2 regions of the Williamsia herbipolensis genome follow, and region 2 is predicted to be linked to the other one. Evidence: predicted binding sites of a transcription regulator. Region 2 holds the regulator's gene; the other holds the start of a gene.
What was found. Region 2 encodes LexA, which represses DNA repair genes until DNA is damaged. Its sites were predicted from a motif close to CGAACANNTGTTCG; they were not measured.
Positions count from the first base shown of each region.

Region 1 (14,984 bases), 940 kb from region 2:
CGCTGTAGAGCATCCCGCGACGGAACTCGGGCTGCTTGGGCGAGAGCTTCAGCAGGAACTTGTTGATCGCGATGTCGGAGGCGACGGTGGCGATCCACGCGATACCGCAGTTGGCGTAGAAGTTCAGCAGGTTGTTGAGGAAGCTGAACATGTCGGCCTCCATCAGCACGATGGCGATGGCGACGTTGAACACCAGGAACACCAGTCGACCCGGGTAGGTCTTGGTGACGCGGGTGAAGCTGTTGGTCCACGCCAGCGAACCGGAGTAGGCGTTGGTGACGTTGATCTTGATCTGGCTGATGACCACGAGGATCACCGCGAGGGTGAGCGCCAGCCAGTGCGGCATGAAGTCCTCGTAGATGGCGAGGAACTGCTCGACGGGCTGGTTGGCCACGCCGGCCTGGTCGGCGAAGTTGAGGATGAGGTACACCGCGAGGAACAGGCCGACGACCTGCTTGATCGCGCCGAAGAACACCCAGCCCGGACCGGCGGTGAGGACCGCGGCCCACCAGCGGCGGTTGTTCTCGGGGGTCTTGGGCGGCATGAAGCGCAGGTAGTCGATCTGCTCGGCGATCTGGGCGATGAGCGACAGGCAGACGCCCGCGGCGAGCATGGTGCCGGCGAACGACACCCCCTGACCACCCTTGGCGTCGATACCACCGCTGTAGGAAAGGAAGTCGCCGACGGCGCTCGGGTGGCTGATGAGCAGGTAGAGGAACGGGAGCACCATCATGACCAGCCACAGCGGGGTGGTCCACACCTGCAGCTTGGCCAGGGTGTTCATGCCGTAGATGACCAGTGGGATCACCAGCACCGACGACACGAGATAGCCCAGCCACAGGGGGATCCCGAGGCCGAGCTTGAGACCCTGGGCCATGATCGAGCCCTCGAGGGCGAAGAAGATGAAGGTGAACGACGCGAAGATGACGTTGGTCAGCACCGAGCCGTAGTAGCCGAAACCGCTACCGCGGGTGATGAGGTCGAGGTCGATGTTGTAGCGCGCGGCGTAGTAGGCCAACGGGTAGCCGGTCAGTACGATGACGACGGCGAAGAACAGGATGCCCCACAACGCATTACCGGTGCCGTTGGCGATACCGATGTTCGCGCCGATCGCGAAGTCGGCCAGATAGGCGATGCCGCCGAGCGCCGAGATCGAGACGACACCCGGCCCCCATTTGCGGTAGCTCCGTGGCGCGAACCGAAGGGTGTAGTCCTCCAGCGTCTCTCGTGTCGCCGCGGCCTGCGGTCCGGTGAGAGCCGGATTCGGCTCCACTACTTCCTGGGTCATGCGTTCTCCTCGATCGCGCGTCGCAGTGATGTCCACCCCCTGGCGGGCAATATCGCGACGCTAGAGGCGACGTGTATCCCGAACGGTTCCAGCACGTTTCGAGCACGAAAACTCGCACCCCTTAGCCTTGCGCATGAAAGCCGGGTAGCGTAAGGCAAGTCATCGCAAATGTCGTAGGCTCGTCGGGATCACCGGGCCGCGCAGGTCCCCCGAACATCGGAGCCCATGCTGTCCGGCAAGAAGTCCGCCACCACCCTGCCGACGGCCACCGTGTGTCGTGGTTGCTGCTGTGGCACCGCGCGCAAACACCCCGACATCGACCACGACGAGCATCTCGACGCCCTGCGCGCGTCGGCGAGCGACGCCGCGCGGGTGCGCACCAGCGATTGCCTCGACGACTGCGCGCGATCGAACGTCATCGTGGTGTCGCCCTCACGGGCCGGTCGGGTGAAGGGCGGGCGCCCGGTCTGGCTGCAGAAGGTGTTGACCGCGTCGGCGATGGCCGAGGTGGGCGACTGGATGCGCGCGGGCGGTCCCGGCATCGCGCCGCCGCCGGCATCGGTGAAGCGACTCGTCTACCGACCGGGATCGTCGGTCAAGCGCCTGACGTAGTGCTCAGCGCCCGGTGAACCGAGGGCTGCGGTTCTCGGTTCGTGCGGCCCGCCCCTCGGCGAGATCCTCGCTCTCCCAGGCGCGCATCATCGCGGCCGCTCGATCGGTCGGCACCTCGTCGCGGGCGCCGTCGCCGGCGAACACCAGCTTGTAGTGGGCGAGCGTGAGCGGCGCGAGTTCGGCGATGCTCGCCGCCCACTCCTGCGCCATCGCCAGATCGCCGATGCGATTGGCGAAACCCACCGACAGGGCGTGCTCGGCGGTGAGCGGGTCACATCCGATGAGCATCCCGCGCGCGGTGCCCGATCCAACCAGCGAGATGAGGCGACGAATCGTCCACTCGTCGACCGCGACACCGATCTTGGCCGCCGGTATCCCGCACAGTGCGTCGGGCGCCATCACCCGCAGATCGGCGACCATCGCCAGCTGCAGGCCGGCGCCGAGCGCGCTACCGTTCAGCGCCGCGATCACCGGCACCGGCACCGCTTCGATCCGCTGCAGGGCCGACACCAGCTTGGTCAGGAACTCGGGGTCGTAGACCGGACCCGACAGGTCGGCCCCGGCGCAGAACACCCGACCCTCGCCGGTGAGGACGATGGCGCGTGCACCGGCCTCGACAGCGGAGTCGACCGCGGCCACCAAGTCGTCCACCATGGCGTGATCGAGCGCGTTGCGCTTGTCCGATCGCTGCAACTCGATGGTGGTGACGGACCCGTTCGACGTGCTCCCGATCATGGTCGTCAGCGTATCGCGAGGCGTGTCCCCCGCGGCCGTCACCCGAGACGGGGTACGGCGTCGCCGTGAGCCATCGTCGTCGCCGGGTCAGACGTATGGCTGCGTCGTGAGTTCGAGGTAGTGGCCGGCGGGATCCAGGAAGTAGACGCCTCGTCCGCCGTGCTCGGTGTTCGTGCTGTGGAGTGATTGCCGTTGCGGGTCGGCCCAGTAGTCGAGTTCGTGATGTCGCAGATAGTCGAGTGCTCGATCGAAGTGGTCGTCGCTCACCAGGAACGCATAGTGCTGCGGCGAGAAGTCGCTGGGCGGTGCTGCGAACTGCAGCAGCACTCCCCCGTCGAGAGTCAGGTTGATGAAGGGCCCCCAATGGGGTGCGTCGTCTGCTTCCATGACATCCCGGTAGAACCGGGCAGATGTCTCGGGATCGTTCGCGGCGATGATGGTGTGGTTGAACCGTGCGGTCATGTCTCTTTTGCGATCTGAGTGCCGATGGGGTGGGCGAGGAGTTTCCGCCGACCGGTGGCGAACGAGGAGAGACAGCGGTACGGGCGCGCGGTCGCCCGTACCGATTCACTGCGTGTCCGGGAAGCCTTCCCGTGTACGGCGCGATGCCATCCCGGATGTCATCCCGGGAAATTAGCACGGGAAACGATGACACTCCACCGGGATGAGCGAACGCGGCTTAGGCTGCCGGACATGCGACTGATTCTCGACGTGGATCTCGACGCCCTCGATGGCGATGCCGCCGCGGAGGTGGGACGCATCCTGCGGTACTGGGCCGGTGCGGCCGCCCAACTACCCCTCGACCGGGCCGTGTCGCACGACCTGATGGACTCGCAGTATCGGATGGTCGGGACCTTCCGTATCGAGTGAGCCGGCAGGTCGCGCAGGGGAATTCGCGCTCGAACACACTTGCGAATGTCGTACTCCTGAACTAGACTCGTGGCAGTCGATGCATCCGGGGGGAAGCTGCGCGGTGGGGAACACTCTGATCGCCAAATATGCTGCGCTGGAATCACTCCTGGGCGAGATCGCCGACGAGTCCACCGACGCGTTGACGGAGTCGGAGATCGCAGAGATCGCGATCACCCACCAACGACTCACGCACACCATGGGGTCCACCGGACTTCGGCGAATCGCCGACGTGTCCGGTCGCGAGGCCTACCGAACGGTGCAGTGCCGCACCCTGATCGAGTTCGTCGGCGAACGTCTGCGGGTCGCAGCTCCCAGGAAGAGACTGCGCGAGGTCGCCGAACTGTCGTCGATGCTGTCGATGACCGGCGAACCGTTGCCCCCGCGCTGCCCCGAGACCGCGGCCGCCATGGCCGACGGCGATCTTTCCCATGAGCACGTCATCGCAGTGCTCGACGTCCTCGACAAGGTGCCTGCCGCAACACCTTCGGTCATGCGCGAGGACGCCGAGGCGCAGCTCGCCGACATCGCCCGCGACTTCGGTCCGCGCGAGATCGCCCGCGCCGGCGCCCGCATCCTCGCCCATCTCGACCCCGACGGCGACCTACCGTCGGACCGCGATCGCGCCCGCAACCGCGGCGTGGGTATCGGCACCCAGGACTCCCTGCTGATGTCGAAGCTCACCGGACATCTCGACCCGGTGACACGAGCACTGTTCGACGTCGTCCTCGCAGCGTGGGCCGCGCCGGGCATGAACAAACCCGACGACGAGCACTCACCGCACGGCGGCAACGACGACGACGGCATCGACCCCGCCCTCCTGCGCGAGGCCGCCGATCGCGACCACCGCTCGCAGTCCCAGCGCAATCACGACGCACTGAAGGCGCTGCTGCAGGCAGCCGTCGACGGCGGGCTTCTCGGCAGCTCCCATCGAGGTCTGCCGCCCCACATCATCGTGTCCATCACCGACACGCAGCTGCGAGAGCACGCGGGGATCGCCCACACCGCCACCGGCGCCGACCTTCCCATGACGGACGTCGTCGCGATGGCCGCCACAGCACAGATGCACCTGTCGGTGTTCGAGGACGCCACCGGTGAACCGCTGTTCTACGGTCGCGCCAAGCGGTTGGCGACCCAGGCCCAGCGATTCGTCCTGTTCTCCCAATACGGCGGATGCGGCAAGGCGGGATGTCCGGCACCCTTCGCACACGCGGAGATCCACCATGCCGAAAACGACTGGGCCGATGGCGGTGTCACCGACGTCACCGACCTCGCCCCCGCGTGTGGACCCCACAACCGCGCTGTCGGCGACGGCCCGGGCCAGTTCACGACCGTCAAGATCGACTCCGGGCCCGACCGCGGACGCTACGGCTGGATACCCAACGGCAGCACCGGCCCACCACGCGCCAACCACCTGCACCGACCCGCGCAGATCGTCGCCGACCACGTGCCACCGGACCCCGTTTCGGAGACGGTTCAACGACGGTTGCAGTTCCTCATCACCGAGAGCATCAGGCTCCCCCGTGTCCACCGGCAGGCCGTACTCGCTGAGTAGAGTTCTCGTCGTGTCCACCGACGAGCAGCTCGACTGCGTCGTGATCGGTGGCGGCCAGGCCGGACTCTCGGCGGGCTACTTCCTGCAACGCCGTGGCCTGGACGGCCGGTTCGCCATCCTCGACCACGCGCCGTCGTCGGGCGGGGCGTGGCAGTTCCGGTGGCCCACACTCACCCTCGCCGGCGCGAACCACGTCCACGACCTCCCCGGATACGGCCTCGCCGAGGCCCTCGGCGTCGACTGCGACGAGTGGCCAGCGTCGACAGCCGTCGCCGACTACTTCGGGCGCTACGAACGACGATTCGACCTCCCCGTCCGCCGACCGGTCCATGTGAGCGCGGTGCGCCTCGCACCCGGACGCGACCCCGACGACCCCCGGTTCACGGTGACGTCCGGTGCCGGCCCCGGGACGCGGGAGACCACGCTCGAGGCCGCGACCGTGATCAACGCGACCGGCACGTGGGATCGCCCCTTCGTGCCGCACATCCCCGGCGCCGAACGCTTCACCGGCCGCACCCTGCACACCCACGACTACACCGGGCCGCACACGTTCGACGGACTGCGCGTGCTCGTGGTCGGCGCGGGGATCTCGGCCATCCAACTCCTCATCGAGATCGCCCGTACCGCAACCGATGTGGAGACCTTCTGGTGCTCTCGTACCGAGCCGGTGTTCGCCGACGGCCCCTTCACCCCCGAGCAGGGCCGCGAAGCCGTCGCCCGGGTGGAACGGCGGGTGCGCGCTGGACTGCCACCGACATCGGTGGTGTCGGTGACCGGCCTCCGGCGCACCCCCGCGATCGCCGCGGCCCAGGCCGACGGGATCCTCGCGTGGCGGCCGATGTTCACCCGCATCACCGACACCGGCGTCGACTTCGCCGATGGAACGCATCTCGACGTCGACGTCATCTTCTACAACACCGGATTCCGCAGTGCGCTCGACCATCTCGCACCGTTGCGGCTGCGCAGCGCAGGCGGTGGGATCACCATGACCGGCCGCCTGGCGACGGTGGTCGCCGCGCAACCGCGAGTCCAACTGCTCGGGTACGGCCCGTCCGCCTCCACCATCGGCGCCAATCGCGCCGGTCGCGAGGCCGCGCGCGTCGTGGCCGAGACGATCGGGACGTGACCGACGCCCTCGAGGTCGAACACGCGTATGCTTAGCCGGACTATGGACATGAACGGTGTCGCCGAGCGATTCATCCTGCTGGCCCTCGATCCGTCCACCGGCGAGCCGCTGACGCAGGCCGGTTTCGCCGACGTGGCGATCGCCGGGGCGTTCCTCGCCGACCTCTCGCTCCGGGATCGGATCGCGATCTCCGACGACAGCGTCGTCGTGACCGACGATTCCCCCACCGGCAGCACCGCACTCGACGCCTGCATCACCACGATCGGCGAGAAGCCCCGCGATGCCGGCGCACTGATCACCGCGTTCTGCCCGATCGCCCATCGCCGACGCGACGAGGTGTTCGTCGAGGCGGAACAGGCCGGCCTCGTGGAGCACCTGACCCGGCGACACCTGTGGCTCTACACGACGCATCGGTACAAGCCCGTCGCCGGATCGTCGCTGGTCCACCTGTTCGCGGAGGTCGAGCGCGCCATCACCTCCCCCGGTGTCTCGATGACGCCGGAGATCGGCGCCCTCATCGCGGTACTCGACGCCGCCCAGATCGCCACCCGTCGCTTCCCCGGCGCCGACCCGGAGCAGATCAAGGCGGCGCGCACCGGCGCCTGGGCGCAATCCGCGGTCCGATCGGCGACAGAACAGATCCAACTGGCGGTGATGGTCGCGCTCACGGCCGCCACCACCGCAGCGACCACGGCGGCAATCACGTCCAACTGAACACATGCTCGATGACCTGGTGGCCTTCCGTTCAGCCTGATCGTTGCCCTGAACCTTTTACTTAACAATGCTATTTTGATCGGCGTGTCCGCTTACGCGTCGCCACCCGAACTGTCGGTGTTGCTGCCGTTCGTGCCACGACGACCCGAACAGGTGCACCCGTTCTCCTCCCTGGTCCAGTGGACCCAGGCCGCCCGGTTGTGGCAGGGCCATGGAGCCACGATGGACACCTTCGGGACGTTCGCGGCAACCGCGGGCGCAGGATTCCGGGTTCCCGTGGGCGTCGGGGTCACGCTCATGCCGCTACGTCATCCGCTCGACATCGCCCATCAGGCGCGATCGTTGGCGAAAACCACGCAGCACCCCGTGTGCCTAGGTATCGGCCCCGGCGGCCGCGACTTCCAACGGGCCCTGCTCGGGGAGCCGTATCGCAGTCAGATCGGCGCGGTCGGTGAGTACGTCGACATCGTCGCGCGCCTGCTGCACGGTGAGACCGTCGACACCACGGGCGAGTACTTCTCCTGTCACACAGCCCTTCCCGCGGAACCGGTGCCCGACATCGAGGTCGGACTCGGCGTCCTGCGTCCGGCCATGGCGCAGCTCGCCGGGCGCAGCGCGGACACCGCCATCACCTGGCTCACCCCGCCGAGCTACCTCGATGAGGTGATCGTCCCCGGGCTCGAGGCCGGTCGCGCACAGCGCACCGCGGAGTCCACGCCGATCACCGCGACCGACGTACCGTCGCGCCCCCGTGTGGTCGCGATGGTTCCGGTCGCCCTCGATCGCCCGGGCCGTGACCGACACGACGTCGTCGTCGCATCGAGCGGGCGCCACATGGCCGCGCCGCACTACCGCGACATGCTCGATCGCGCGGGGATCGCCATCTCCGGCACCGAGCGGGCCGACACCGAACAGCTCGTAAAGGGAGGCGCTTTCGTGTTCGGCGACGCCGACGAGGTGCACGAGGCCCTGCTCGACTTCGGTCGGGCCGGCGTCGACGAGGTCGTGCTCAACACCGTCGGCGTCTGCGCCGTGAGCGGTATCGGGGCGGCACTGGCCGACCTCGGCGACATCCTCTCGGTGCCGCACCCCTGACCTCCCGACCTCGCCGCCCTGACCGCTGGATCGAAGGAGTACCGGATGACCGCGTCACCGTTCGACATCGCCGCCGCCACCAGGACGCTGCTGGTGGGTGACACGGCATCGGGCACATCGGGTCGGCCCGGGGTGCAGCTCTACGTGGCCGCCCCCGAGGGTGTCGCCGTCGCGCGAGCGGCGATCGACCACGTCCCGGCGGCCGTGTTCACCCCCGCCGATCACGTCGACACCATCGCGGCCGCATTCGACCGATCGCCGGTCGTCGGGATCGACGGCGACATCGACGCTTTCGACGATCTGTACCTCGACGCCCACGGCGGCGCGGAGTGGACGCAGGTCGAACCGATCGCCGTGCGGATCCAGGACTACGCCTCGAGCCCGTATGTCTCCATTCTCGGGACCACCCTCGTGCGGCTCGATTCCGACGACGACGTCGAGGCGTTCCTCGCCGATGCCGACGCCGCCCACGACGACGGCGTGTTCGCGCCGTTCACGATCCACCCCGCGGTGGAGATCGCCGACTCCGGTGAGATCGACGGCCCTGCGACCCGCCTGTGCGTCCACCCCGGCGGTCACCTCTCCGTCTCCCCGTTCGTACCGACGACCGCGGAGTCGACCGTCCCGATGCTCGCCGCGGCGATCGGGGACGACGAGTGGTCGCGGCGCCCGTGGCTGCCGCGGTACCTGCGCGCCATCCGCGCGGTACGTCGAATCGGGGCCAATGGCCATGAGGGGGTGCGGGTCTCGGGCTTCGGCGCCCGGTTGGACAGCCGTGTCGCGCCCACGGGCGCCGACGTGTCCGACGCGCACCGGCCGATCCTCGCCTTCAGCCGCGAGCGGGCGTTCGTCGCCCAGGGCGGCGCGCTCGTCACCTGTTCACTCGAGGCCGGGACCCTCCTCGAACCCCTGCTCGCCGACGACGACGTCACGGAAACGACCGACACCGGGGAATCCCTGCGCCGACTGCTCGACGCCCTGGCGTCGCAGGGCATCTCCGTCGGCACCCGTTCCGAGGCGGTGGTCGCGTGAGCACCGACATCGCCGACGACAGGTCCGTGGCGCCCTCACAGGTCCCCGCCGCACTGCGGGAGCTGTTCGGCGATCGCGCGCGGTTCGTCGACCTCTACGGCGACCCCCGCGGCGCGGCGCTCTACGACGACATCGGGTTCTCCAACACCGCCGAGATCTATGAGATCCTCAGCGCCCTGCGCAAGCGGCCCGGCCCGGTGCTCGAACTGGCCGCGGGCAGCGGACGCATCACCATCCCCCTGCTGCGCGCCCACCACACGGTGACCGCCGTGGACCTCGCGGCGGACATGCTCGCGATCCTCGCCGACCGTATCGCCGCGCTGGGTTCGTCGGCGGGGTCCTGCGACCTCCGTTGCGCCGACATGGTCGACATCGACTGTGCCCCCGGCACGTTCGACTCGGTCGTCATCGCGACCACCTCGGCGTCGTTACTGACCCCGGAGCAGCGAGCCGAGATGTTCACCGGGATCGCCCGCGCGCTCACCGACGACGGCATCCTGCTGATCTCCACCGTCGACTCGGACGACGGTCACAACGAGGCCGACGACCTCGACATCTCGACCGTCACCGGCAGCAGCGGGACCACCTACCGCATGCACGAACTGTGGCCCGCACACGCCGACGCCCGCCACCTCGCGGTCGTCGAGATCGACCCCGCCACGGGCGAACCCCGCGACGACACCGAGGTCCACCTCTCGCGGGTCGGGGTGGTGCCGGTGGCGACACTGACCGACGAGCTGCGGTCGACTGGGTTCGAGGTGCGCCGCGAGCGCGCGATCCGCGACACCGCGGGGACCCGACACCGGTATGTGCTCCTCGAGGCGGCACTGCGATGACCGCCTCGCGGGACGCGCTGTGGCCCGCCCTGATCGACCACAGCCGCCACGGCGACACGGCCATCCGGACGCTCTCCGCCCGCGGCACGCGCATCGAGTTCGACTCGGGATGGAAGTTGTGCGGCACCAGCGGACTGTGGAACGTCAACCTCGGATACGGGAACGAGGTGATCGCCGAGGCGATCACCCATGCCGCCCAAGACGCCTCGTACCTGTCGGTGTTCCGCCACGAGAACGCCTACGCACGGCGGGCGGCCGAGGACCTCGTCGCCTACGCCGGCGGCCGATACCCGCGGGTGATGTTCTCGACGTCGGGCGGCGCCGCGAACGACCTCGCGATGAAACTCGCCCGCCAGTTCCACGCGGTGTCCCCCGCCCGCAACCGGGACCTGTTCGTCTCCCTCGACGGGAGCTTCCACGGACTCACGTTCGGTGGATTCGCGCTCACCGGTGAGGATCTGGGCCAGGCGACCTACGGCGTGGACACCCGCACCATCCGCCACGTCCCACCCAACGACCCGCAGGCGATCACCGACGCGATGCGTCGCTTCGGCAACCGGGTCGCCGCGGTGGTCGTCGAACCGGTTCTGGGCACCGGCGCGGTGGTACTCGACGACGAGTTCATCGACACCCTGCTCGACCTGCGCGAGCTGTACGGGTTCCTGCTCGTGGCCGACGAGGTGGCCACCGGGTTCTGGCGGACCGGCCGACGATTCGCCAGCGATGCGTGGAGCAGCGCACCCGACGTGCTCATCACCTCCAAGGCCCTCACCAACGGCACGTGCGCGGGTGCGGCGGTCCTCGTCGGCGAGCGGATCGACACCGTGTTCGCCGAGACCGGAGCCCTGTTCGTCCACGGCGAGACCCAGGCCGGCACACCGATCACCTGCGCGGCCATCAGCGCCACCCTCGCCGAGATCGATCGCCTCGACATCGCCGGGCGCGCGCCGACCCTCGCCACGGGGATCATCGATCGCGTCGCGTCGTTCGTCGCCGACTCTCCGATCGCAGTGCACCACAAAGGGATCGGCGCCATGCACGCGCTGGCCTTCGCACCGCACGGCGAGCCCCTCGACAACGCAAGGGTGCCCGAGCTCGTCGCACGGATCCGTGACGCGGGCGCGGTGGTCCATCCCGGACCCTCGGGAGTGCAGCTGCTGCCGGCGCTGGTCTACTCCGAGGCCGAACTCGACGAGCTGTTCGCCGCGATCTCCACGGGTCTCACCGATGTGCTCGCCGACGACCACACCACCGTCTCGGTCGGTGCACCATGCTGACCACCACGCCGGTCCTGCACGGTCTGGCGTCACTGCAGACGCTGCTGAGGGATCCGACCGCGTCGCGCGACCCCGGTGCCCGGGCGATCGTGGCCGTCGACCCGGCTCTGGTGGGATCGGCAGCCCTCGCCGAGCTGACCTCGCTGCTGACGTGGTGCGCCATCGACCACGAGATCGTGCCGACCCCACCGGTCGTCGATCTCGACGCCGTGCGCGGTGCCGCCGCGACGTTGGGCCGGGCGTCGCAGGTGCTGTCGCTCGGCGGCGGTTCCACCCTCGACCTGGTGAAGATCGGCCTGCACCTCGGCGCCGTCCCCGGCCTCGGCGACCACCTCGCCCGGTGCGGTCGGGCCGGGCTCATCCACCTCGGCGACGACGCCCCGAACCGGCCACGGCACATCGCGATCCCGACCACCCTGGGCACCGGCGCCGAACGCAGCCCGCGCGCGTGCCTGTCGCTCGACGGCCACAAGCGCCTCCTCGTGGGCGGTGGACTCGCCCCCGACGCGGCGGTTCTCGACGAGCGCGCCACCCGCGACCTCCCGCACCACCTGGTCACCTTCGGCGCGGCCGAGGCGTTCCTCCGCCTCGCGGGGGTGCTCACCGGCGACGTGGCGGCGTGGGCCGACGGTCTCGAGGACCGACTGTCGCTGGAACTGTTGGCGCACACGGTGGAACACGCCGACCGCGCCGCGGCCGCACAGGGCCCGGTCTCGGGTGATGTGCGACTGGCCCTGGCGAAGGCGAGCGCCTGGAGCCAGGCACCGGAGTTCCACCGCGTCGGCCGCGACCCCTTCGCCGCGAAGGGGTGGTACATCGCCAACGAGCTGTCGACGGCGACGGGCGCGACGAAGGTGTCGGCGTTCGGTGGTGTGACCGCCGCACTGTGGGCGCGTCTGCAGGCCGGCGACCTCCGCCTCGGATCGCCGCAGCGCCTGCGCCTCGTGTGGGATCGGGTTCGCGACGCGAGTCCGGGTCTGCCGCACGCACCGGCCGATGGCCTGCGAATCCTGCTCGACCGATGGGGTGTGGCGCCTCTCGACCCCATGACCGCCTCGCAGACCGAGGCGGTGGCAGCCGCATGCGATCGGCGGTGGGGGCGTGGACAACCCGCGCTGGGCGGATTCACCCGCAGCGAGCTGGCCGACATCGTCACCGACGCCGCGCCCGGTGTCGGTGCGTCGGCATGCGCGGTCGACCTCGCCGTCGGGGCGGTGTCGTGATGGCGATGGTCGACGAACGTCTGCGCGCACCCGAGCTCGCCGACAACGTCCGCATGCGCGAGATGCCCGACTCCCAGCCGATCCGGTGGGTCATCAGCGCCGGGACCGACCGCTACTTCCGGGTGGGCGCCGACCTCGCCGAGCTCGCCCGCGCGCTCGACGGCACCCGAGGCGTCGACGACCTGTGCGCGACCCTCGGTGACCGGTGGGACCGCGACCGGGTCCTGGGCGGACTCGGCGTGCTCGAGACGATGCAGGTGCTCACCGACGACGACGGCGCGAGCCCCCCGACCCGACAGAGCCGCATCCGGCTCATCCCGCCGCTGACCGTCCAGATCTCGCTGATCGGCACCGCGGTCCATCGGATCCTGCCCGGCCCGTCGACCCGACGGGTGGGCACGGCGGCTCGACGACTGTCCGCCCTCACCGCCGCGGTGGTCGCCGCGGTCGCAGTGGGATGTTTCGCGACGCTGGTCCCGACGACGATCGATGCACTGGCCACGAAGATCGACCTCCGCGTCCTCGCAACCGTGATCGCCGTGTCGCTGGTGGCGACCGCGGTGCACGAGTACATGCACGCGTGGGCGCTGAGCCGGTACGGCGGACGCGTCAACCGCATGGGCGTCATGCTCTTCTACCTCGTCCCCGCCTTCTTCTGCGACATCTCCGACGCCTGGACACTGGACTCGCGGCGGCGTCGTGTCGTGGTCGCCCTCGCCGGGGGCAGCGTGCAGGCCGTGGTGTTCGCGGCCACGGCGATCGCCGGAGTGTGCGCCCGCCAGGGCGGCGCCGGCGACGACGTCGTCGCGACGCTGGCGCTGGTGTCGGCCACCAGCATCGTGATGGTGGTCGTCAACCTCGTCCCGTTCGTGAAACTCGACGGCTACATCGCCCTCATGAGCGCCACCGACATCCCGAACCTCCGCGACAAGTCCCTCGCCGCGTTCGCCGACCGCGTGCGCGCGGTGCTCTTCGGTACGCCCGCCCCGGCGCCGCTGCGACGGTGGCTGCCGTGGTTCGGCGGGGCCTGCGCTCTCGTCCCGGTGGGCCTGGTGTACCTCGCGGTGTCGAACTGGTCGGGCGCCCTCGCGGCGACCGGCGCGGTCGGCGACACCATCGTGATGCTGCTGACCTGCTACCTGCTGCTCATCGTCGTGGCCGTGATCCGGCGAGCCGTCGTCCGGGCCCGCGCGGACGGCGCCGGACTGATGCGCACCGCGGTCGTCGGCGTGCTCGGTGCGGCCGTCGTGATCGGGGTCCTCGGCGGCATCGACGTCACCCGCACCGCATCGGTGAGTTACCTGCGCACCGTCGACACGACACTTCTCGTCTCCACCGACCGCGCGACGCTGGCGCGGATCGGGGCGGGCCGCGAGGTCACGCTCCTCACCAACGGGGTCGTGCTCCACCGTCGCGTGGGCCGCGCGGAGACCGGCGCCGGGGTGGAATCGGCCCGCTTCCCGCTGTCGGCGGTGCTGCCGACCCGATCGCCCGACCTGATCACGCCCGGCTACGCCGTCGTCGTCGAGGCATCGCTCGATCCGTCGGCACCGTCGTCGGGCCTCGCGCGTGTCGAGGTCGGTCGGACGTCGCTGGGCCGCGACCTGGTCGACCGGTACCTCTGGCCGGCGTCGGTGCGCGGCGGCGCGACCGACCTGTGGCGGTGGATGACCCGATGATCCCCGTCGAGTACTGCCACCCCGATTCGGTCTTCTTCGAGGCACCGGGCACGCGGCCCCTGCACGACACCTACGGCGAGGGACTGTCGATCCCGTCGCCCTGGACGGTGGGCGTGGGTCCCGACTGGACCATGGTCACCCACCCCGACGCCGTGCTCCCGCCGCAGGGATGGAAGGTCCACGTCTCGGCGACACCCGCGAACGCCACCCAGGTGGTCGGGGTCGCGGCGAAGTACTGCCTCGCCGAGGCGATCCCGTTCAAGTACATCCGCTCACCCGAGGTGCTGCTGCGCCGCAACGGGAAGTACGGATCGCGTTCGGGCAGCGGCAAGTTCGTGACCATCTATCCGCCGGCCGAGCGTCTCGACGACGTGCTGACCGACCTCGGCGGCATGCTCGAGGGTGTCGACGGTCCCTACATCCTCACCGACGTGCGTTGGCGCTCGGGCCCGCTCTACGTCCGCTACGGCGGGATCGCGCCGCCGACGGCCCGCGGCGTCGACGGGCAGGTGCGCCACCTCATCCAGGACGGCACCGGACGATGGGTACCCGATTCCCGGCGTCCGTTCTTCCGTGTCCCGGAGGGGGTTCCGGTTCCCGAGGTCGTCGCCCGCGCCGTCGCCGACCGCGATCGCGCCACCCTCGGCGACTTCCCCTACACCGTGACCTCCGCGCTGCACTACTCCAACGGCGGTGGCGTATACCGGGGTACCGACGACCGCACCGGGACACCGGTGCTGATCCGGGAGGCGCGTCCCCTCGCCGGGATCGATCTCGGCGGCAACGACGCCGTCGACCGGTTGCACGCCGAACACGCCGCACTGACCGCACTGTCCGACATCGACGGCGTCCCCGCGGTCCTCGACCACCGGATGGGTGCCGAGCACCACTACCTGATCCGTG
Region 1 is NZ_CP108021.1:4,042,186-4,057,169, reverse strand. Features, by position in the region: gene OG579_RS18900 (purine-cytosine permease family protein) at 1-1,288, opposite strand, end outside; gene OG579_RS18895 (hypothetical protein) at 1,514-1,900, shown strand; gene OG579_RS18890 (enoyl-CoA hydratase) at 1,904-2,635, opposite strand; gene OG579_RS18885 (VOC family protein) at 2,723-3,097, opposite strand; gene OG579_RS18880 (hypothetical protein) at 3,329-3,505, shown strand; gene OG579_RS18875 (HNH endonuclease signature motif containing protein) at 3,609-5,099, shown strand; gene OG579_RS18870 (flavin-containing monooxygenase) at 5,110-6,225, shown strand; gene OG579_RS18865 (GOLPH3/VPS74 family protein) at 6,268-6,939, shown strand; gene OG579_RS18860 (LLM class flavin-dependent oxidoreductase) at 7,024-8,034, shown strand; gene OG579_RS18855 (hypothetical protein) at 8,080-9,066, shown strand; gene mpaM (daptide-type RiPP biosynthesis methyltransferase) at 9,063-9,902, shown strand; gene mpaD (daptide-type RiPP biosynthesis aminotransferase) at 9,899-11,179, shown strand; gene mpaC (daptide-type RiPP biosynthesis dehydogenase) at 11,173-12,402, shown strand; gene mpaP (daptide biosynthesis intramembrane metalloprotease) at 12,402-14,081, shown strand; gene lanKC (class III lanthionine synthetase LanKC) at 14,078-14,984, shown strand, end outside.
Region 1: the regulator LexA is predicted to act here: its motif matches at 3,536-3,549, upstream of OG579_RS18875 (HNH endonuclease signature motif containing protein).

Region 2 (14,984 bases):
GGACGCACGCCTGGGGTCTCAGGTATTGACAGCAGCCTGTCAATACGACAGTGTGTTGTCATCTGTTGGCCACGTCAGGAGTCCCCCATGAGCACCGCACCCCGCCCCGTCCTCCTCGCCGTCTACGACACACTCGCCGACTGGGAGTACGGACTCGCCACCGCGCACATCAACTCCGGCGCCCACCAGATCGACCCCGGTCGGTTCACGGTGGTCACCGTCGGGCTCACCGACGCGCCGATCCGCACCATGGGCGGGATGCGGGTCGTCCCCGACATCACGATCGACGAGGTCGACGACACCACCACGGCTGCACTGATACTGCCCGGGGCGGAGGCGTTCTCCGCCGGTTACGGAGCGCCGTGGGCCGACCTCGCCGAGCGGCTCCTCGCCGTCGGCATCCCGGTCGCCGCGATCTGCGGGGCCACCTCCGCCCTCGCCCGCCACGGGCTGCTCGACCATCGCCCCCACACCAGCAACGCCGTCGAATACCTCGGCGCGCAGCCGGGATACCGCGGCGAGGAGTTCTACGTCGACGAGCTCGCGGTCACCGACGGCGACCTGATCACCGCGAGCGGTATCGCGCCGGCACACTTCGCTCGCGCCGTGCTCGAACGGCTCGGCCTCTACCGACCCGAGACGCTCGCGGCGTGGTTCGACCTCTACGAGAACCACGACCCGGCGGCCTACCCGCGCCTGATGGCCGAGTCCGCGTGACTTATCCCCAGAGGTTGCTGAGCGACTCCGCGCTGCTGGCGTTCCGGCTCAACGGGCAGTTCCTCGCCCTCGCCGAGCACCTCGCGGCGCCCGCCGGACTCACCGCGACGCGGTGGCAGGTTCTCGGGGCGGTCGTCGCCGAGCCACTCCCGGTGTCGCAGATCGCGCGCGACATGGGCATCACCCGGCAGAGCGTGCAACGCACCGCCGACCTGCTGGCGCACGACGGCCTCGTCGAGTATCTCCCGAACCCGGCACACCGCCGGGCCAAACTGGTCACGCCCACCGCCGACGGACGAGACGCCATGGCGCGCATCTCCCCCGGTCACGCGCGCGCCGCCGCACTGCTCACCGACGAGGTGGGGGTGCAGCGGTGGGCGACCATCGTCGAGGGACTGCAGGCGCTGTCGGCCGCCCTCGACGCGACCGCCGAGCGTGAGACCTGATCGGGCCGGGAACGGGTGCCCGGGGCCGACGTCAGACGAGTTCGTCGAGCCCGTCGGACATGCGCTGGGCCAGTTCGTGGGTCTGCTCGGTGGTCATCACGAACGCCGGCGAGATCTGTAGCGCTCCCGCGCCGGCCGCACGTCCGCTGACACCGTGACGGCGCAGCGCGGTGACCGCGGCCGGCCCCTGCGCGGGGTCGGCCAACTGCACCGCCGCCACGGCCCCGATGCCGCTGCGCACCTCCGACACCACGGCGTGCTCGGCGAGCGGCGAGAGCGCGGTCAGCAGGTCGGACTCGAGTCGTCGTGCCTCGTCGAGCAATCCCTCGCGCTCGATGATGTCGAGGTTGGCCATCGCGGCCGCGGCCGCACCGGCGTGGCCGCCGTAGGTGTAGCCGTGGCGCCACCACACGCCGCCGGAGAAGAACGGCTCGGCGATGTGGGGGGCGACGAAGACCGCACCCATCGGCACGTAGCCCGAGGTGAGCCCCTTCGCGGTGGCCATCATGTCGGGCTGCAGGTCGAAACGCTGTGAGGCGAACCAGGACCCGCCGATGCGCCCGAAGCCGGTGACGACCTCGTCGGCCACGAACAGCACGTCGTGGTCGCGGCAGATCTGGCGCACCTCGGTCAGGTACCCCTCCGGCGGGAGATAGATGCCGCCGGCGCCGATGACGGGTTCGCAGAAGAACGCCGCCACGGAGTCGGGGCCGACGCGCTCCAGGAGTCCGAGCAGGCTCTTGGCGTCGTCCCACTCGACGGTGGCGGCGTCGGCCATCAGGGTGCCATAGCCCTCGCGGTTCGGCGGCAGCCCCGACAGCGCGGTCCCCGCGACGTGCATCCCGTGGTAGGCCTTCGTTCGCCCGATGATCAGTGTCTTGTCCGGTCGACCCTTCTCGTGCCAGTACCGGCGGGCGAGCTTCGCCGCGGTGTCGATGGAGTCGCTGCCGCCGGAGGTGAAGAACACCTTGCTGTCCGCGATGGGCGCGATCCCGCCGAGTCGCTCGGCCAGCTCGATGGTGACCGCGGGCGCGACGTCACCGAAACCGGAGTAGTGCGCGAGAGTGCCGAGTTGGCGTGCCACCGCGTCGGCGATCTCGGTCCGACCGTGGCCGACGTTGGTGAACCACAGACCCGCGGTCGAGTCGATGTACTTGTTGTCGTCGGTGTCCCAGATGTGCACCCCCGAACCGCGAGCGATCGCGAACGGTCCGGAGGAGCTGACCGCCCCCATGTCGGCAAACCCATGCCACAGCGTCGACGTCATGGGCCAATCATGCCTGTCGCCCACCGGCGTGGCGGGGGCACGGTCCCCTGTGGCGAGGAGTCGTCGCGCACACGGCGCGGGGCCTGCCGCAGAGGGAACGAATATCGTAGGAGACATCATGTCCCGACCCCCTCGCGCGCGTTCGACCGACGACCGGTCGGCACGTCGCCGTCCGAACGGCCCCCGGGGTCCCCGCACCGACTCGACGGCCACGACATCCGAGCCACTCGTCATCGACGAGGACGAGGTCTCGATCGTCGATGCCCACCGGTTGCGGCGACGCGTGTCCGGGGCGCGCGACGACCGTTCCCGCCACCGGCTGGCCGGTTCGATCGACGCGGCGCGGGGGCGTCTGGCCCGCAGGAAGACCCTCGTCCCGGAGCTGAGCTATCCCGACGAGCTGCCCATCTCGGGGGCGCGCGAGGAGATCGCGGCCGCGATCGCCGCCCACCAGGTCGTGGTCGTCGCCGGGGAGACCGGATCGGGCAAGACCACCCAGCTACCGAAGATCTGCCTGGGCCTCGGGCGCGGTGTCCGCGGCGCGATCGGCCACACCCAGCCGCGCCGGATCGCCGCACGCGCCGTGGCCACACGCATCGCCGAGGAGACCGACACCGAGGTGGGCGCCGCCGTCGGGTTCGCCGTCCGTTTCGACGACCGGTCGGGCGCCGACACCCTCGTGAAGGTGATGACCGACGGCATCCTGCTGCGCGAGATCGGACGCGACCCGCTGCTGCTCGCCTACGACACGCTCATCATCGACGAGGCCCACGAGCGCAGCCTCAACATCGATTTCATCCTCGGCTTCCTCAAACAGCTGCTGCCCCGCCGACCCGATCTCAAGGTCGTGATCACCTCGGCGACCATCGACCCCGGCCGCTTCGCCGAGCACTTCGCCACCCCGGACCATCCGGTCCCGGTCATCTCGGTCTCCGGCCGCACCTACCCGGTCGAGATCCGATACCGACCACGAGACGCAGAGACCGACGACAGCGACCCCGACGGTGACACCCGAGGCGGGGGCGACCACGACGACGTCGACCAGATCCAGGCGATCGACGCCGCGATCGGTGAACTCACCCGCGCCGGACCCGGCGACATCCTGGTGTTCCTGGCCACCGAGCGCGAGATCCGCGACACCGCCGACGCCCTGCGACGGCGCCTCGACGACCGTGTCGACATCCTCCCGTTGTTCTCACGGCTGTCGACCGGCGATCAGCAGAAGGTGTTCACCACCTCGCAGCGCCGACGGATCGTGTTGTCCACCAACGTCGCCGAGACCTCGCTCACCGTGCCCGGCATCCGCTACGTCGTCGACGCCGGCACCGCGCGCATCTCCCGGTACTCGTTGCGTACGAAGGTGCAGCGGCTGCCGATCGAACCCGTCTCGCAAGCCAGCGCGCGCCAGCGAGCCGGCCGGTGCGGACGCGTCGCCGACGGGATCTGCATCCGCCTGTACTCCGAGGAGGACTTCGACAGCCGCCCCGAGTTCACCGAACCGGAGATCCTGCGCACCAACCTCGCGTCGGTCATCCTCACGATGACCGCGCTGAACCTCGGTGACATCACCGATTTCCCGTTCGTCGAGGCTCCCGACGCACGGTCGATCCGCGACGGCATCGGCCTGCTCGAGGAGCTCGGCGCCGTCGACGGGTCCGGCACCCGCCGCGGTCTCACCCCGGTGGGTCGCGACATCGCCGACCTGCCGATCGATCCCCGGTGGGCGCGCATGGTGGTCGCGGCGCAGGAGAACGGCGCGCTGGCCGAGGTGCTCGTCATCGTCGCTGCCCTGTCGTTGCCCGACGTCCGCGAGCGTCCCACCGAGAAGCGACAGGCCGCCGACGAGTCGCACGCGCGATTCGCCGTGGCGGGGTCGGACTTCCTGTCGATCCTCGCGCTGTGGCGACACCTCGAACAGATGCGGGACGAGTTGTCCAACAACCAGTTCCGCAAGCGGTGTGAGCGCGAGTTCCTGCACTGGCTCCGGATCCGCGAATGGCGCGAGCTGGTGCGACAGCTCGAACGCATCACCGCCGAGAAGGGATGGACACCCAACACCTCCGACGCGTCGCCCACCGCGGTGCACCAGTCGCTGCTCGCCGGGTTGCTCGGACACATCGGCGTCCGCGACGGCGACACCCGCGAGTTCCTCGGCGCGCGCGGCACCCGGTTCGTGGTGTTCCCGGGGTCGCCGCTGGCCAAGAAGCCGCCGCGGTTCGTGATGGCCGGTGAGGTGGTCGAGACCTCGCGGTTGTTCGCGCGCACGGTGGCGGGCATCGAACCCGAGTGGGCCGAGAAGATCGCCGGGCCGCTGGTGAAACGTTCGTACAGCGAGCCGCACTGGTCGTCGAAGCGGGGTTCGGCGATGGCGTACGAACGCGTCACGCTCTACGGCGTCCCCCTCGTCGCGCACCGCGCGGTGCCGTTCGGGCGGGTCGATCCCGAGACGTCGCGGGACCTGTTCATCCGGCACGCGCTGGTCGAGGGTGACTGGCGCACCCGACACCCCTTCTTCGACCGCAACCGGGCCCTGCTCGAGGACGCCCGCGACCTCGAGCACCGTGCGCGACGCGGCGACCTCGTCATCGACGACGACCAGCTCTTCGACTTCTACGACCAGCGCATAGGTCGAGAGGTCGTGTCGGCGGCCCATTTCGACACCTGGTGGAAGTCCGCGCGCCGAGCGGACCCCGAACTGCTCGACCTCACCCCCGACACGGTCGCCGACACCGACGCGGTCTCGGCGACGGAGTTCCCCGACCGGTGGCAGCAGGGCGAGGCATACCTCGATCTGACCTACCAGTTCTCGCCCGGCGCCGAACGGGACGGGGTCACCGTCCACATCCCCCTCGCCCTGCTACCGCGCGTCCGTCCGTCGGGCTTCGACTGGCTGGTCCCCGGACTGCGCACCGAGCTGGCCGTGGCGATGGTGCGGAGCCTCCCCAAATCCGTGCGCCGACGGCTCGGTCCCGCCGCCGATGTCGGGGCTGCGGCCATGGCCGCACTCACCCCGCGCAGCGAACCGGTCGCCGTCGGTCTGGCGCGTGAGGTGAGTCGCCAGACCGGTGTCGCGGTGTCGCCGAACGATTTCGACCCGACCACGTTGCCCCGCCACCTGCGCATGACCTATGCCGCGGTCGCCGAGGACGGATCGGTGGTCGCCACCGCCGAGTCGCTCGCCGAGCTGCGCGACGCCGTGGGGGGACCGGCACCCGCGGCGCCGCGGCGTGGTGCCTCGACGTCCCGGAGCGGTGCGTCCGCCGCACCGGCGCCACCGCCGATCACCGAGTGGACGGCCGCCACCATCGGGACCATCGCACCGTCGATCGTGGAGACCGTCGCCGGTCAGCAGGTCACGAGCCACCCGTGCCTGCTGGTGGTCGACGGCGGTGTCGTGCGGGCGGTCGCGACCACCGCGGCCGAGGCCGACCTGCAGACCCATCGGGCCATCCGACGACTGCTCGAGATCTCGATCCCCGTCCTCAAGCCCTCGGCCACCGGCGGCCTCCCCGTCGCGGCGCGGTTGGCGTTGTCGCAGAGTCCCTACCGCTCGACCGAGGACCTGCTGCGCGACTGCACACGGGCGGCCATCGGCGATCTCACGGGGTCGACCGGCTCGGTGCGCGACCCCGCCGCATTCGCAGCGCTCCGGGCGTCCGTCGCCCGTGACACCCCGGCGGTCGCCCGCGCCGCCCTCGCGACAGCGGCCGACGTGCTGACCCGCGTCGCTCCGATACGGGCGGAACTCGACCGCCTCCGCTCGGGTGCTGCCGTCGCCGACATCACGCGCCAACTCGACGATCTCGTGTTCGACGGGTTCATCGCCGCCACCGACGCCGAGCATCGCGCGCGTGTCGCGGTGTATCTCGACGCCATCCTCGTGCGATCGGCGCGCCTACCCGCCGCGGCGGCAACCGACGCCCGGGCGATGGAATCGTTGGACCGCGTCCTCGACAGGTGGGCCGAGGTGGTCGAGAGAGCGACGCCGGCACGGCGTATCACGCTCGGGGAGCAGATCCACTGGATGGTGGAGGAACTGCGCATCGGGCTGTTCGCCGAGCGCATCCGGCCCGCCTACCCGGTGTCGGAGCAGCGGATCCTACGTGCGATCGACGGTCTCGCCCGCGGAGCCGACGGAGGCGGTGGCGGCGCGCGACGGTGACGACCGCAGGTCGTCGATCTCGCGCTGGAAGTCGTCGACGGACTCGAACGACCGGTAGACCGAGGCGAAGCGCAGGTAGGCGACCTCGTCGAGTTCACGCAGCGGCCCGAGGATCGCCAATCCCACCTCGTTGCTGGGGATCTCGGCCGAACCCGAGGCACGGACGGCGTCCTCGACCTGCTGGGCCAGGAGCCGCAACCGGTCCTCGTCGACGGCGCGGCCCTGGCAGGCGCGACGGACGCCGAGCATCACCTTCTCGCGGCTGAACGGCTCGGTCACCCCGTTGCGCTTCACGACGGCGAGCACCGCGCTCTCCACCGTGGTGAACCGACGGCCGCAGTTCGAGCACGAACGGCGGCGGCGGATGGCCTGTCCCTCGTCGGCAACACGCGAGTCGACCACTCGGGTGTCCTCGTGCTTGCAGAAGGGGCAGTGCATCGACGTGTCCTCGAACCTGATCCGCGGGCGACGCGCGTCGAGGACGGACCCCGGGGCGTCACAGGGTCCGATGTGGACCCACGGTCGCGAGGATACCGACCCGGGTCGACCGTCACACACCGGTCAGTTCCGGTAGAGCGGCGCGAGCAGCGGTTGGCCGGCGGTGAGGGCCGATCCGCTCATGTGGTTGAGCTCCCTGATGTCGGCGACGACCGCAGACGTCGACCGATCCGGGGCGACGCGCTGCGCGAGCTCGCCCAACGACTCCCCGCCGCGGACGTGGACCACGGAGGTGCCGGAGATCGGCGCGGCGGTCGACTCGGTGGCGGCCGCCCCACCGATGACGACCGACCACACCGCGATCGCGAGGGCGATGCCGGCGACGATGGCCGCGCCCCATCCGATGGGGGCGGGACGGCGCGACACCGGTGCGTGGCGGCGTCCGTCGGCGCACACGACGCCCGCGGGGCGTGCCGCGACCGGCCGACCCGAGGGGCGGCGCCGTGCGGGCACGGGGCGCGGCGCCGGACGCGGCGCGCGCTCGACCGTGGCTCCGGCGGGCCGGTGACCCGCGTAGCCGGTGGTGCTGCTGTGACGCGTGAGAGTCTGATTCATGACGTGCTCCTCATCGACCAGACGTTCGAGTGAACGTGTGTTCGATTTGTATCACGCACCTCCGACAATGTCCCGACACGGTCGAACAAATGTTTGAAAGTTGTTATCTGCTGCACTACTGTCCCAGGTGACAGCAGGTCCGCGCGTCGTCCGAACCGTTCGAACAGACCGGTCGGGAGCGGGCCGCGACAGGAGGGACACCGTGTCCGACACCACCGTCACCACCACCGACTTCGCCGACGGCCCGATCAGCGAGGCCGATCTGACGCCTCGGCAGGCGAAGGTCCTCGAGGTCATCCGTGCGTCGGTCCGCGAGCGCGGTTATCCCCCGAGCATCCGCGAGATCGGGGACGCGGTCGGCCTCAACTCCACGTCGTCGGTCGCCCATCAGCTCCGCACCCTGGAGCGCAAGGGCTTCCTCAAGCGCGACGCGAACCGCCCCCGCGCGGTGAACGTCCAGGACGCCGATCCCGGTGACGGCGGCGGGTCGGATGCACTCTCGCTGCCGACCCCGACCTTCGTCCCGGTCCTCGGTCGGATCGCGGCCGGCGGGCCCATCCTCGCCGAGGAGGCCGTCGAGGAGGTCTTCCCACTCCCCCGCGAACTCGTCGGCGACGGCGCGCTCTTCCTGCTCCGGGTGGTCGGCGAGTCGATGATCGACGCCGCCATCTGCGACGGCGACTGGGTGGTCGTCCGCCAGCAGAACGTCGCCGACAACGGCGACATCGTCGCGGCGATGATCGACGGCGAGGCCACGGTGAAGACCTTCAAGCGCACCGGCGGACACGTGTGGCTGATGCCCCACAACCCGCAGTTCGAGCCCATCCCGGGTGACGAGGCGGCCATCCTCGGCAAGGTCGTCACCGTCATGCGCCGCCTCTGATCGACCGCACGCACCCCGCAGATCCCATCTGACCACGCCGCGTGTCACACTGAGTTCCCCGTTCGGCGGACGACAGGAGAAGTGATGGGCGCGCAGCGATTGGTCCTCGACGGGGCGGTGGTCGTCGTGACCGGCGCCGCCGGCGGCATCGGGCGAGAGGTCGTCCGTGAGGTGCATCGCCGCGGTGCCCGGGTGGTCTCACTCGACCTCTCCCAGGCGGCGGTCGACGACGCCGTCCGCGGACTCGATCCCGACCGCGTGCTCGCGGCACGCGCCGACGTCACGGTCCCCGCTGACCTGTCCGACGCAGTCGATCGCGCCGTTGCGCGGTGGGGACGGATCGACGTGGTGTTCGCCAACGCCGGTATCTCCAGCGGAGATTCGGCCGACACCGTGGCCAGCGTGGCCGACGGCGTGTTCGAGCGCGTCATCGGCGTCAACCTGATGGGCGTGTGGAACACGGTGCGGGCGGCACTGCCCCACATCATCGACTCCCGGGGCCACGTCCTCGTCACCTCGTCGACGTACGCCTATCTCAACGGGATGGTGAACGCGCCCTACGCGGCGTCGAAAGCCGCCGTCGAACAGATCGGACGCGCGTTGCGCAGCGAGCTCGCGGCCCACGGTGCGACGGCCGGGGTGCTCTACCCCGGATGGGTCGCGACCCCCATCGCCGACGTCGCCTTCGGCAAGGACGAACTGGCCACCGCGCTGATCAAGCGGGCCTTCCCGCGTCCCCTGCTCACGCCGATCAAACCCCGACGGGTCGGCCTGGCGGTCGCCGACGGGATCGAGGCCCGGTCACCGCGCATCCAGGTGCCACGCCGGTGGATCCCCGTCGCCGCACTGCGCGGGATCGTCAACCCGCTGTCGGATGCCGCCCTGCACCGTGATCCGACCATGATCGGCCTCGTGCGTGAGGTGGAGGACCGAGCTCACCGGCGGTGAACCCGATCGACCCTCGTCGCCGTCAGGCGTGCAGTGGCGCCGCCGCGGCGGCCCGTGCATCTGCCGGATCCGCAGTCGCCAGCGCCGCCTGCGCCGCGGCCCGGCACTGCGCCGTGGTCACCTGACCCAGCGCCGCACCCACCCCCGCCGCGGCCGCGGGTGCGCTCGACAGTGACGTGACCCCCATGCCCACCAGCACGCAGGCGAGCAACGGGTCGGCGGCGGCCTCACCGCACACGCCGACGGACTTGCCGGTCGCCGAACCCGCTGAGGCGACCATGTTGATCAGCGCGAGGACGGCTGGCTGCCACGGGTCGGTGAGGTAGGCCAGTTCGGCGGACATGCGGTCGGCCGCCATCGTGTACTGCGTGAGGTCGTTGGTGCCGATCGACACGAAGTCGACCTCGGCGAGGATCGACGGCGCGAGCAGGGCGGCCGAGGGGATCTCGATCATCACCCCGGCGACCAGGCCGCGGGCACGCACCTTCGCCGCGAAGTCGCGCGCCTCGGTCGCGGTGGCCACCATCGGGGCCATCACCCACGGGGACGAGCCGGTGGCCTCGGCGGCGGCCGCGATCGCGTCGAGCTGCCGGTCGAGCAGACCCGGGTTGCCGAACGCCACCCGCAGACCGCGCACACCGAGAGCGGGGTTGGCCTCGGTTCCGTTGTCGGCGAACAGGAGCGGCTTGTCGGAGCCGGCGTCGAGGGTGCGGATCACGATCTTCGCGTCGGGTTGCCCGGCGGAGGGGACGAACGCCTCGATGACCTCGCGGTAGAGCGCGGTCTGCTCGGCGGCGTCGGGCTCCTTCGCGCGGTCGAGGAAGGCCAACTCGGTACGGAACAGCCCGATGCCCTGGACCGGGAAGTCGGTCGCCGAGCGGGCGGATGCACCGTCCTGGACGTTGGCGAGGATCGATACGTCGAGGCCGTCGGCGGTGCGCCCCGGCCCGCTCCAGCGCGACACCAACTCCGCGGCGTCGCGAGACCGGGCGACGGCGGTGCGGGCGGTCTCGGCGTCGGGACCGACGGTGACGGTGCCGGCCTCGCCGTCGAGCATCACCGGCGTCCCCGCGGCGACCGAGGTCAGCGCACCGACGGCGACGACACACGGAATCCCCAACTGGCGGGCGATGATCGCGGTGTGGCTGGTCGGGCCGCCCAGACGCGTGGCGAGGCCCAGCACGAGGGCAGGGTCGAGCCCGGAGGTGTCGGCCGGGGCGAGGTCGTCGGCAAAGAGGATGACCTCGTGGTCCGGCTGGGCCAGTCCGGGTTCCGGGTCACCGGCGAGTTCGGCGAGCACACGGTCGCGCACGTCGAGCAGGTCGGTCACCCGCTCGGCCATGAGGCCGCCGAGCTTGGTGAACATGGCGACGAACTGTTCGGTGGCGTCGACCGCGGCGTTCGGTGCCGGTGACCCGGCGCGGATGAGCTTCTCCGCCGAGGAGATCCAGCCGCGGTCCTGTGCGAGGGCCGCCGTCGCCGAGAGGACCTCCGAGGCCACTCCGGTGCCCGCGGAGGCACGGGCGCGCAACCGGTCGGCCACGGCCGCCGCCGCGGCGACGAAGCGCGCGCACTCGGCCTCGGCGTCGGCCGGTGGGGTCCCCGGGCCCGGCAGGGCCGGCCGCTCACCCGGCCACATCACCGGCGCGAAGGCCACGCCGGACACGACCGGTGTGCCGGTGAGGACCGTGGGGGCGGCGGGATCGGTGGAGCTGGACACGTCCTCCGTGGAGAGGTCGTTCGCTGTCGCGTGGGGAGCCATGGGGTGCCTATCGATCGTTGCTGTCGGCCGATCATCCGCCGCGGCGTCCGATGTGGACTCTCGACGAGGTGATTGTCATTGCGGTGCTGTTGTGTGACTCAAATTACAAGAAAAGCTTGACTTGTCAACACATCCAGGCGTAAACACAACAATATCAACATCCAAAGCCACACATTCCAACCGAAACGGGGACGCGTGTACGCCGAAGAGCGACAGCAGGCCATCGCCGACCAGGTACTCGCCCACGGTCGCGCGTCGGTGACCGCGCTGGCCGAGGAATTCGATGTCACCAGCGAGACCGTGCGTCGCGATCTCGCCTCGCTCGAGCGGGCCGGATTCCTGCGTCGCGTGCACGGCGGCGCCGTCCCGGTCGACGCCGTGCGGGTCACCGAACTCGGCGTCGCCGAGCGCGCCGATGCCCATCCCGACGAGAAGGAGCGCATCGGCACGGCCGCGTGTCGCTTCGTGCCGTCCGACGGCGGCAGCCTCGTGATCGACGCCGGCACCACCACCGTGCAGGCCGCCGCCCGGCTGCCGCGCGATCGCTCGCTCACCGTGTTCACCAACTCTCTGCCCGTCGCCGCGTCGGTGGCCGATCACCCGGGCGCGCAACTGCACTTCCTCGGCGGTCGCATCCGCGGGCTCACCCAGGCCGCGGTCGGACCCGCCCCCATCACCGCACTCGCCTCGTTCCGCGTCGATGTCGCGTTCATCGGCACCAACGGCATCACCGAACGCCACGGGCTGTCGACACCCGACCCCGACGAGGGTGCGGTGAAGTCGGCGATGATCGCCGCCGCCAATCGTGTTGTCGTGTTGGCGGATTCCTCCAAGCTCGGCGCCGAGGACATGACGCGCTTCGCCGGCCTCGATGAGGTCGACGTCCTCATCACCGACGACGGCATCGACCCGAGCTTCTCCGCGCAGCTGTCCGCGCGCGGTGTCGAGGTCGTGATCGCATGATCGTCACCGTCACCGCCAATCCCAGCGTCGACCGCACCATCGTGCTCCCCGGCGAACTGGTCCGCGGATCGGTCATCCGCGCCGCCGACGCGCGTGTCGAGCCCGGGGGGAAGGGCGTCAACGTCTCCCGCGCCGTGCAGATGGCCGGCGCGGCGACCACCGCAATTCTGCCCGCACGCTCCGGCGATCCGCTGCTCGTGGGACTCGACGCCGTGGGGCTCGTCCACCGCACCGTCGATGTCGCCGTCGACGTCCGCAGCAATCTGACCATCACCGAACCCGACGGCACCACGACCAAGCTCAACCTTCCCGGCGCGGTGATGTCAGCGGCCGAGCTCGCCGAGATGACCCGCCTGGTCCTGGACTCCGCCTCGACCGCGACCTGGGTGGCCCTGTGTGGATCGCTCCCGCCGGGCGTGCCCGACGACTGGTACGCCGACCTCGCCGACCGGCTGTCGTCGATGCCCTGCCGGGTCGCGGTGGACACCTCCGGGTCGCCGTTGACCGCCGTGCGCGCCGCCATGCCCGCGGTGTCGGTGGATCTGATCAAGCCCAACAGCGAGGAGCTGTGCGAGATCACCGGCGCCGATCTCGCCGCGCTGGAACAGGCGGCCGACGCCGGCGACTTCGGTCCCACCCACGACGCGGCGCGCGCCCTGCACGACCTCGCCGGCTGTGCCGTCCTCGCGACGTTGGGTGCGGCCGGCGCGATGCTGGTGACCGAGACCGGCGCCTGGCGCGCCACGCCCCCGCCGATGATCCCCGTGAGCACCGTCGGGGCCGGTGACGCAACCCTCGCGGGTTACCTGCTCGCCACTCTCGACGACGCCGCCCCGGCCGACGCCCTGCGTCGCGCCGTCGCCTACGGATCGGCGGCGGCGGGGCTCGCCGGCACCCAACCACCCCGACCCACCGACCTCGCACTGTCCGCGGTGCGCGTGAGCGAGGTGGCGACACCCCACGCGGTGTGAGGCCCTCGCGCCGCATCCCCTGACCCGACCACCCGCTTCACCGAACAACCAGAAGTCGACCAGCCTCCACCGTGGAGGCTCCCACCGAGAAAAGGCACAACGATGTCCGACACCCACATCGGCACCGCTCCGACCGGAGCGCCCGAATCCGCCGATCCACCGCAGATCATCGAGGCAGCGACCGTCGCCCTCGACGTCGCCGCCGGATCGGACAACCAGGCGGTGATCACCTACCTCGCCGACCTCCTGGTCCGCAGCGGCCGGGCCACCGACGCCGACACCCTGGTGAGCGCGGCGATGGCGCGGGAGGCCCAGTCGGCCACCGGCCTTCCCGGCGGGATCGCGATCCCCCACTGCCGCACCGAGTCCGCGGTGCGCGCGAGCCTGGCCTTCGCCCGCCTCGCGCCGCCGATCGATTTCGGCGCCACCGACGCACCCGCCGATCTGGTGTTCCTGATCTCGGCGCCCGCCTCGGGCGGCTCCGAGCACATGAAGCTGCTCAGCGCGCTGGCCCGGGCCCTCGTCCGTCCCGACTTCGTCGCGAAGCTGCGTGCCGCGTCCGACGCGGACGCCGTGGTCGCCCTCGTCTCCGAGGTCGTCACCCCGGCGACGCCTACGACCACTGCGTCGACGAGCGCTGCAGCGACCGGCGCTGCGACGACCGCCGCCACCGCGACCGCGGCCGGCACCACTCCGCCCGCCGCCACCGGCTCGGCGGCTGCGACCACGGTCGTGGCGATCACCGCCTGCCCCACCGGTATCGCGCACACCTACATGGCCGCCGACGCCCTCACCTACGCCGCGCAGCGCGCCGATGTGGACTTCGTCGTCGAGACCCAGGGGTCGTCGAAGACGACCGCCATCGATCCGGCGGTCATCGCCCGGGCCGACGCGGTCATCTTCGCCACCGACGTGGGTGTGAAGGGCCGGGAGCGTTTCGCCGGCAAACCCGTCATCGAGTCGGGGACCAAGCGCGCGATCAACGAGCCCGACACCATGATCGCCGAGGCCGTCGCCGCGGCGAAGGACCCGAACGCGAAGCGTGTGGGTGGCTCGGCCGCCGCGGCCGCCGCCAGCGCATCGGCCGGCTCGAGCGAGCTCGGCTGGGGCACCCGCACCCGGCAGATCCTGCTGACCGGTGTCAGCTACATGATCCCGTTCGTCGCCGCGGGCGGCCTGCTCATCGCACTGGGCTTCCTGCTCGGCGGATACGAGATGGCGCTCAAGCCCAACGGCGCCACCGATCCCCTGGGTGCGACGATCGCGCTCAGCAACAGCCTCACCAACCTGCCGTCGGGCGGGTTCGCCCAGTACCTCGGTGGCGTGTTCTTCGAGATCGGGTCGCTGGCGTTCTTCTTCCTGGTGCCCGCGTTGGCCGGCTACATAGCCTTCGCGATCGCCGACCGTCCCGGTCTGGCTCCCGGTTTCACCGCCGGCTACATCGCGTCGGTCGTCGGCGCCGGCTTCATCGGCGGCCTCGTCGGTGGTCTCATCGCCGGCTTCGTGGCCCTGTGGATCAGCCGGATCCCGTTGCCGCAGTGGGCGCGTGGACTCATGCCCGTCGTCATCATCCCGCTGCTGGCCACACTGATCACCGGCGCGCTGATGTTCATGGTGCTCGGACGCCCGCTGAAGTGGATCACCACCTCGCTGCAGGACGCGCTGTCGAACATGTCCGGCAGCTCGGTCATCATCCTCGGCATCATCCTGGGTCTCATGATGTGCTTCGACCTCGGCGGTCCGGTCAACAAGGCTGCCTACGCCTTCGCGGTCCAGGGGCTCGCGGTCGGTGCGGCGCCCGACCTCCGCATC
Region 2 is NZ_CP108021.1:274,251-289,234, reverse strand. Features, by position in the region: gene OG579_RS01280 (DJ-1/PfpI family protein) at 88-717, shown strand; gene OG579_RS01275 (MarR family winged helix-turn-helix transcriptional regulator) at 714-1,163, shown strand; gene OG579_RS01270 (aminotransferase family protein) at 1,195-2,430, opposite strand; gene hrpA (ATP-dependent RNA helicase HrpA) at 2,549-6,592, shown strand; gene nrdR (transcriptional regulator NrdR) at 6,530-7,030, opposite strand; gene OG579_RS01255 (LysM peptidoglycan-binding domain-containing protein) at 7,154-7,645, opposite strand; gene lexA (transcriptional repressor LexA) at 7,848-8,528, shown strand; gene OG579_RS01245 (SDR family NAD(P)-dependent oxidoreductase) at 8,613-9,476, shown strand; gene OG579_RS01240 (phosphoenolpyruvate--protein phosphotransferase) at 9,499-11,238, opposite strand; gene OG579_RS01235 (DeoR/GlpR family DNA-binding transcription regulator) at 11,434-12,201, shown strand; gene OG579_RS01230 (1-phosphofructokinase family hexose kinase) at 12,198-13,172, shown strand; gene OG579_RS01225 (PTS fructose transporter subunit IIABC) at 13,275-14,984, shown strand, end outside.